Linked DNA regions of Flavivirga eckloniae. The protein of the gene in region 1 binds, or shares a complex with, the protein of each later gene. Links are inferred from orthologs where the notes say so. Each region holds a gene or a part of one and is shown on either strand. Other genes may lie near its edges.

Region 1 (3,250 bases):
AAAATGTTTCAATTAGTTAGGAGGTATGTGGCTTTCTAGCGTTTTTAGGCTTTTGCAAAGATACTTTAAATATCGGTTTTTACTGATTCTTTATTGTTTTGTTGTAATAATCTGTAAAACAGTGTTTTACGTTGTGTTTTTTAAATAAAACTTGAAATGCTAAAATGATGAAATGCAATTTTATTAGACGAATAAATGGCCCCTATTGATGAAATAAATAAAAGTTACGACCAAATACCCTCTGTTTTTCGATAAGTGACATTATATGCTCGATTATTAAATGACTGTTGTGCTTACCTTTATACTATAATTAATTAATCCCGAAGACATGGTTAATAGAGTAGAAAAATTAAGTCTTTTGTCTGAAATGATAGCATTCGCAAAGTATGATAAAGAGATAAAAAGTATTGAGTATAATTTTTTATTAGGCGTTGCCAAGCAACTTGATATAGCGCGAGAAGATTTTGACTATTTAATAGAGCATCCTGTTACTTATACGCATTTAAAATCGCATAGCGAGCGTATTGTACAGTTTCATAGATTGGTCTTATTAATGAATATAGATCAGGAAAGTGATAATAAACCATCAGGTGCTATAAAGTTATATAATTTCGGTTTACGTATGGGACTAAGCCATGAGTCCATTACTAAAGTACTATATTTAATGGAAAGTTTTCCAAATAAAATAGTACCACCAGATGTGTTGATTGATATCTTTAAAACACAGTATAATTAATAAATAATCTGCTAAGTTTTTTATTAAAATGTGTTTTTTATTTGCAACCTCTTTATAAGTGGTTGTGGGAAAGCTAAAAGTTTAAACTTTTAGCTTTTCTAATTTACCTTGGTAGCTTTTAATTTCGTCACGAAGTTTTGCTGCCACAATAAAGTCTAAAGCTTTAGCAGCTTCTTCCATTAATTTGCGCTTTTCCCGAATTTTCTTTTCTAATTCTGGTTTTGTTAAATACTCACTTTCTGGTTCTGCCGCTTTTAAAGCTTCCAGTTCATAACTGTATGTGCTTACCGAGTTTTTAGATAAAGCATTATCTAAACTTTTATTAAGCGCTTTTGGCGTTACATTATTTTTGGTGTTATATGCAATTTGTTTTTCACGTCTGTAATTTGTTTCATCAATAGTTTTTTGCATACTATTGGTAACTTTGTCTGCATACATAATGGCCTTACCATTTAAATTTCTTGCTGCTCTACCTACAGTTTGTGTGAGTGAACGTGTAGAACGCAAGAAGCCTTCTTTATCGGCATCTAAAATGGCCACCAGGGATACTTCCGGTAAATCCAACCCTTCTCTTAAAAGATTCACACCCACTAAAACATCAAACAAGCCTTTTCGTAAATCCTGCATAATTTCAACACGTTCCAAGGTATCTACATCGCTATGGATATAACGGCAACGTACCTGTATTCGGTCTAAATATTTAGTCAGCTCTTCAGCCATACGCTTTGTGAGCGTGGTAACCAATGTACGTTCGTCTTTTTCAATTCTTAACTGTATTTCTTCTATTAAATCATCAATTTGATTTAAGCTAGGTCGTATTTCTATAATAGGATCTAATAATCCTGTTGGACGTATGACCTGTTCGATATAAACGCCGTCTGTTTTTTGAAGTTCATAATCGGCAGGTGTGGCACTTACATAGATTACCTGATTTTGAATGGCTTCAAATTCTTCAAATTTTAATGGACGGTTATCCATAGCAGCAGGAAGTCTAAAACCATATTCAACCAGATTTTCCTTTCTGCTTCTATCACCGCCATACATAGCATGTACTTGGGAGATGGTAACATGACTTTCGTCTACTACCATTAAATAATCATCTGGGAAGTAATCCAATAAACAGAATGGACGGGTGCCGGGCTGTCTGCCATCCAGATAACGCGAATAGTTTTCTATACCAGAGCAATACCCCAATTCCCGAATCATCTCTAAATCGAATTCCGTACGTTCTTTAAGACGTTTTGCTTCTAAATGTTTGCCTATTTCTTTAAAGTAATCATGTTGCTTGACTAAGTCGTCCTGAATACTCTTAATAGCATTTTGTAGAACGTCTGGTGAGGTAACAAACATGTTTGCTGGATAGATATTAAGTTGATCGTATTTCTCGATGACCTCATTGGTCTGGACGTTAAAAGATTCTATATCCTCAATTTCATCTCCAAAAAAATGGATTCTAAAGGCATCATCTGCATAACTTGGAAAAATATCTACTGTATCACCTTTTATTCTAAAGTTTCCATGTTTAAACTCGTCCTCCGTTCTAGAGTACAAGCTTTGTACTAATTGATGCAATAGTTTGGTCCTTGAAATCACTTGATCCCGCTTTATCGAAACCACATTCTTTTGAAATTCAATAGGGTTTCCTATACCATAAATGCATGAAACCGATGCGATTACCAAAACATCACGACGACCGGAAAGTAAGGAAGACGTGGCGCTTAAACGCATTTTTTCAATTTCATCATTAATAGAGAGATCTTTTTCTATGTATACGCCAGAAACTGGAATGTAGGCTTCTGGTTGGTAGTAATCGTAATAAGACACGAAATACTCCACAGCATTGTTTGGGAAAAACTGCTTAAACTCGGAGTATAACTGAGCTGCCAATGTTTTGTTATGTGCCAAAACGAGTGTTGGACGTTGTACTTCTTGAATAACATTGGCTACTGTAAAGGTTTTACCAGAACCTGTTACACCAAGTAATGTTTGGTATTTTTCGTTAGAGTCAACACCTTCTACTAGTTGCTTTATGGCTTGTGGCTGGTCTCCTGTAGGACTAAATTCGGATTCAATTTTAAACTGCATTTTACAAAATTAAGCAAAATAACGATGCTATCGCTTTAATGTAAAATGTCCTGAAAATTGTCTGCCATCTTGTAGGAAAACTTTAAACCAATAATCATCTGTAGGTAATGGTTGGCCGTTAAAAGTTCCGTCCCATCCATCAGATTGAACAGTAAGTTGCTTTAATAGCTTGCCATATCTATCGTAAATTATAATAACGCTGTTGGGTTGAAATGAGTTATTGAGACCTTTAATTTTCCAGTAATCATTAATGCTATCTCCGTTAGGTGTGAAATATTTAGCATGTCCTATAACAGAAATTGGTAGTGTAGCAAACCCACAAATGGCGTCGTTTACATAAATGGTATAAAACCCTGGTTTTACATTATTGAAAACAGGATCATCTTGATATACTATAAAAGATGAACCTTCTTCTCTTAAAGCGTATTC
Region 2 (3,413 bases), 530 kb from region 1 along the record:
TGTATATGATAAATCTTTTACACCTATAATTTCCAAAAGATTAACACAATTGAATTCTGCCGTTAGCCAATTGGTTTTTCAAAACATGAGAGCTATTAACTTTGATTGCTCAAAAGGATTAAAAGATGTTAAGGCACCCGTTCTGATTATTCAAGGTAAAGAAGATATCGTTGATAAAATAACGGCAGAAACGTCGGCAAATGCATTTCAAAACTCAAAGTTAGTTATACTTGAAAAATGTGGGCATTATGGATGGTTGGACCAACCAAAAGCATACTTTGAAAACATTAATACATACTTAGGAAAAGTAAAAAATTAAACAACAACGTGACCAAAAGATTCCCTGTCGGCAGGCAGATTCGTTTCACTCTGAATGAAACACGAACCCATACATCATTACAAAAAATTACCCCACAACCTCTAACTTAGCAAAGCGCAGCAATAACTTTTTAACACCACCATGCTGAAAATTGATTTCAGCCTTAACATCGGCTCCAGTACCTTCAATTTTCATAACCTCTCCCGCACCAAAACGCATGTGCTTAACAATATTTCCTACCGCAAGTTTACTATCAAATAAATTCGTGTTTTCTGTAGTTTTGCTAACCGGTTTTAAGTTTTTAGGCTGTGTAACCTGAAATTTTTCAGGTGCTTTTTTAGTCGATCCTTTTTTAAGCACCACTTGTTTAGCTGGCTTAAATCTAAGTTTATCTGGAGACACCTTACTTTTTTGTTCGGTAGGAACATCCCCAAAAATATCGGCATCTAACATAGGATTAAAACGGCGTTCCTCAGGAGGTGTTAAAACCTCTAAATATTGTTCATCAATTTCTTCAATAAAACGGCTAGGATCAGAATCCACAAGCTTACCCCAACGGTATCTCGATAGCGCATATGTTAAATATGCTTGCTTTTCAGCACGAGTTAAAGCCACATAAAACAATCGGCGCTCCTCCTCTAGTTCACTGCGCGTATTCATACTCATAGCACTAGGGAATAAATCTTCTTCCAAACCAACAATATATACATATGGAAACTCGAGCCCTTTAGCTAAGTGAATAGTCATAAGCGACACCCGATCCATGTCCTCACCTTTATCGTTATCTAAATCGGTCGCCAAGGCTACATCTTCCAAAAACTCCGCTAAAGATCCTGTTGAATCGACAATCTCTTTCTGCCCTTCCACAAAATCCTTCATACCATTTAAGAGTTCTTCAATGTTTTCCATACGGGTAACACCTTCTGGAGTACCATCTTTATTAAACTCTTTTATAAGTCCGCTCGTTCTTGTAACATGCTCAGCCAATTCAAACACATCGGCGGTTTGATTTAATACCTGATAGCTTTCTATTAAGGTTACAAAATTCTGGAGTTTGGTTTTAGTCCCGGAATTAATCTTAACATCGGTTTTATCAATGTTCTTCATCACCTCAAACATGGTGCGGTTGTAACCATTAGCAGAAACAATTAATTTATCTACCGTTGTTTGGCCAATACCACGAGGCGGGAAATTAATCACACGTTTTAAAGCCTCTTCATCGGCGGGATTAATAATAAGCCTGAGGTAAGACAACACATCCTTTATCTCCTTACGCTGATAAAACGACAATCCACCATAAATTCGATACGGTATATCACGCTTACGCAACGCATCCTCAATAGAACGCGACTGCGCATTCGTTCTATATAAAATTGCAAAATCGCCATTCTTTAGCTGGTTTTGCATCTTGGTTTCAAAAATAGTACTAGCAACATAACGACCTTCGTCTGCATCAGTTAACGAACGGTTTACCTTTATTTTGCCTCCTTCATCATTAGCCGTCCAAACCACTTTGTCTAGTTTCGTTTGGTTCTTATCGATAACCGAATTTGCTGCATTAACGATATTCTTTGTAGAACGATAATTCTGCTCCAACCTGAATACCTTCACGTCATCATAATCCTTCTGGAAATTCAAAATGTTATTAATATTAGCACCACGGAAAGCATAAATACTCTGCGCATCATCTCCCACCACACATATATTTTGAAACTTATCAGACAACGCTCTTACAATCAAATATTGCGAGTGGTTGGTATCCTGATACTCATCAACTAAAATATATTTAAAACGATTTTGATACTTTGCTAAAACCTCTGGGAATCGTGTTAACAACTCGTTGGTTTTTAACAATAAGTCGTCAAAATCCATAGCACCGGCCTTAAAGCAACGATCTACATATTCTTTATAGATCTCCCCCATTCTAGGGCGTCTCGCCATAGCATCCGCTTCCTTAAGTTCAGGGTTTTGAAAATACGCCCGCACCGTAATCAAACTGTTTTTGTACGATGAAATTCTGGAACGTACCTGCTTATATTTGTAAATATCTTTATCAAGATTCATTTCCTTAATAATAGACGCAATTAATCTATCAGAATCTTGAGTATCATAAATGGTAAAATTGCTCGGGTATCCCAATTTATCTGCCTCAATCCTTAAAATTTTAGCAAACACCGAGTGAAAAGTACCCATCCATAAATTTTTGGCTTCACTAGTTCCAACAATAGAAGCAATACGCTCTTTCATTTCGCGAGCCGCTTTATTGGTAAAAGTCAGGGATAAAATATTAAACGCGTCAATGCCCTTACTCATCATATAAGCAATACGATACGTAAGCACACGTGTTTTTCCAGATCCCGCTCCCGCAATAACTATCATAGGACCATCAATTTGAATTGTGGGCTCCAATTGCGCTTCATTTAGCTGACTTAAATACTTTTCCAAACCATTAAAATTTTACGACGTGAAAATAACCATTGTTAACCTTTTAATTAAAGGGAATTATTAATAATTATAAACAATCATAACTTATATCAATTCTGATGTAAAATTACACATAAGAAAATAGAATATTTTTGTGTTAGTCGAAAAATAAAACTCAAGTGTGGCCTTAGTTACGGTTTAGTTTTATGATAAAGCATGACGAAAAAAGAACTATTTTATTTGAGTCATTTTTAGTTAGAAATGGTATAGCATCTACTTTTTGAATATCTTTAGCTTCAAATATTCAAAATTAGCATTTATGAAATACTTTTTTTTGGCATGTATTCTCTTTGTAGTTGCTAGAACTCAAGGACAAAACGATTTAGAGCAACAATTTATAGACATTGAAAGTAAGGTTATTGAATGGAGACATCATTTCCATAAAAACCCGGAACTATCAAACAGAGAGTTTAAAACTGCTGAAAAAATTGCTAAACATTTAAAATCCCTAGGTATTAAAGTTCAAACAGGAGTTGCGCATACAGGTGTTGTTGGTATTTTAAAAGGAAAAAATCCAGGAAAAGTCATTGCTTTACGTGCCGATATTGATGCGCTGCCAGTTACCGAACGAAACGACCTCCCTTTTAAATCTGAAGTAAGAACCACGTTT

What was found.
Region 2: the proteins of uvrB (region 1) and C1H87_RS22975 are in contact, whole or in part, in a crystal structure (PDB 7EGT), measured with the Thermus thermophilus proteins. The link is inferred for Flavivirga eckloniae from one-to-one orthologs. Residues at the interface, in WP_096411307.1 of Thermus thermophilus: Glu23, Leu25, Arg26, Asp27, Gly28, Glu29, Arg30, Phe31, Arg55, Glu326, Asp327, Phe328, Glu379, Ser382, Gln383, His398, Gly400, Arg401; in WP_096412145.1 of Thermus thermophilus: His654, Arg656, Phe657, Gln666, Asp668, Glu669, Lys680, Arg681, Leu682, Ser683, Lys685, Tyr686, Ala687.

The regions. Positions count from the first base shown.
Region 1 is NZ_CP025791.1:5,074,029-5,077,278, forward strand. The notes cover bases 320-3,232. They hold uvrB (excinuclease ABC subunit UvrB), read right to left. Parts: upstream 2,822-3,232; coding sequence 818-2,821; downstream 320-817. Other genes in these bases: C1H87_RS20945 (hypothetical protein), read left to right, coding at 329-736; C1H87_RS20955 (T9SS type B sorting domain-containing protein), read right to left, coding at 2,849-3,232. Also shown: more of C1H87_RS20955, read right to left, coding at 3,233-3,250. UniProt on the Escherichia coli protein: The UvrABC repair system catalyzes the recognition and processing of DNA lesions. A damage recognition complex composed of 2 UvrA and 2 UvrB subunits scans DNA for abnormalities.
Region 2 is NZ_CP025791.1:5,605,621-5,609,033, reverse strand. The notes cover bases 86-3,161. They hold C1H87_RS22975 (ATP-dependent helicase), read right to left. Parts: upstream 2,765-3,161; coding sequence 407-2,764; downstream 86-406. Other genes in these bases: C1H87_RS22970 (amidohydrolase), read left to right, coding at 3,063-3,161; C1H87_RS22980 (alpha/beta fold hydrolase), read left to right, coding at 86-319. Outside these bases: more of C1H87_RS22980, read left to right, coding at 1-85; more of C1H87_RS22970, read left to right, coding at 3,162-3,413. UniProt on the Escherichia coli protein: A helicase with DNA-dependent ATPase activity. Unwinds DNA duplexes with 3'-5' polarity. Translocates on single-stranded DNA with 3'-5' polarity. Initiates unwinding more efficiently from a nicked substrate than double-stranded DNA.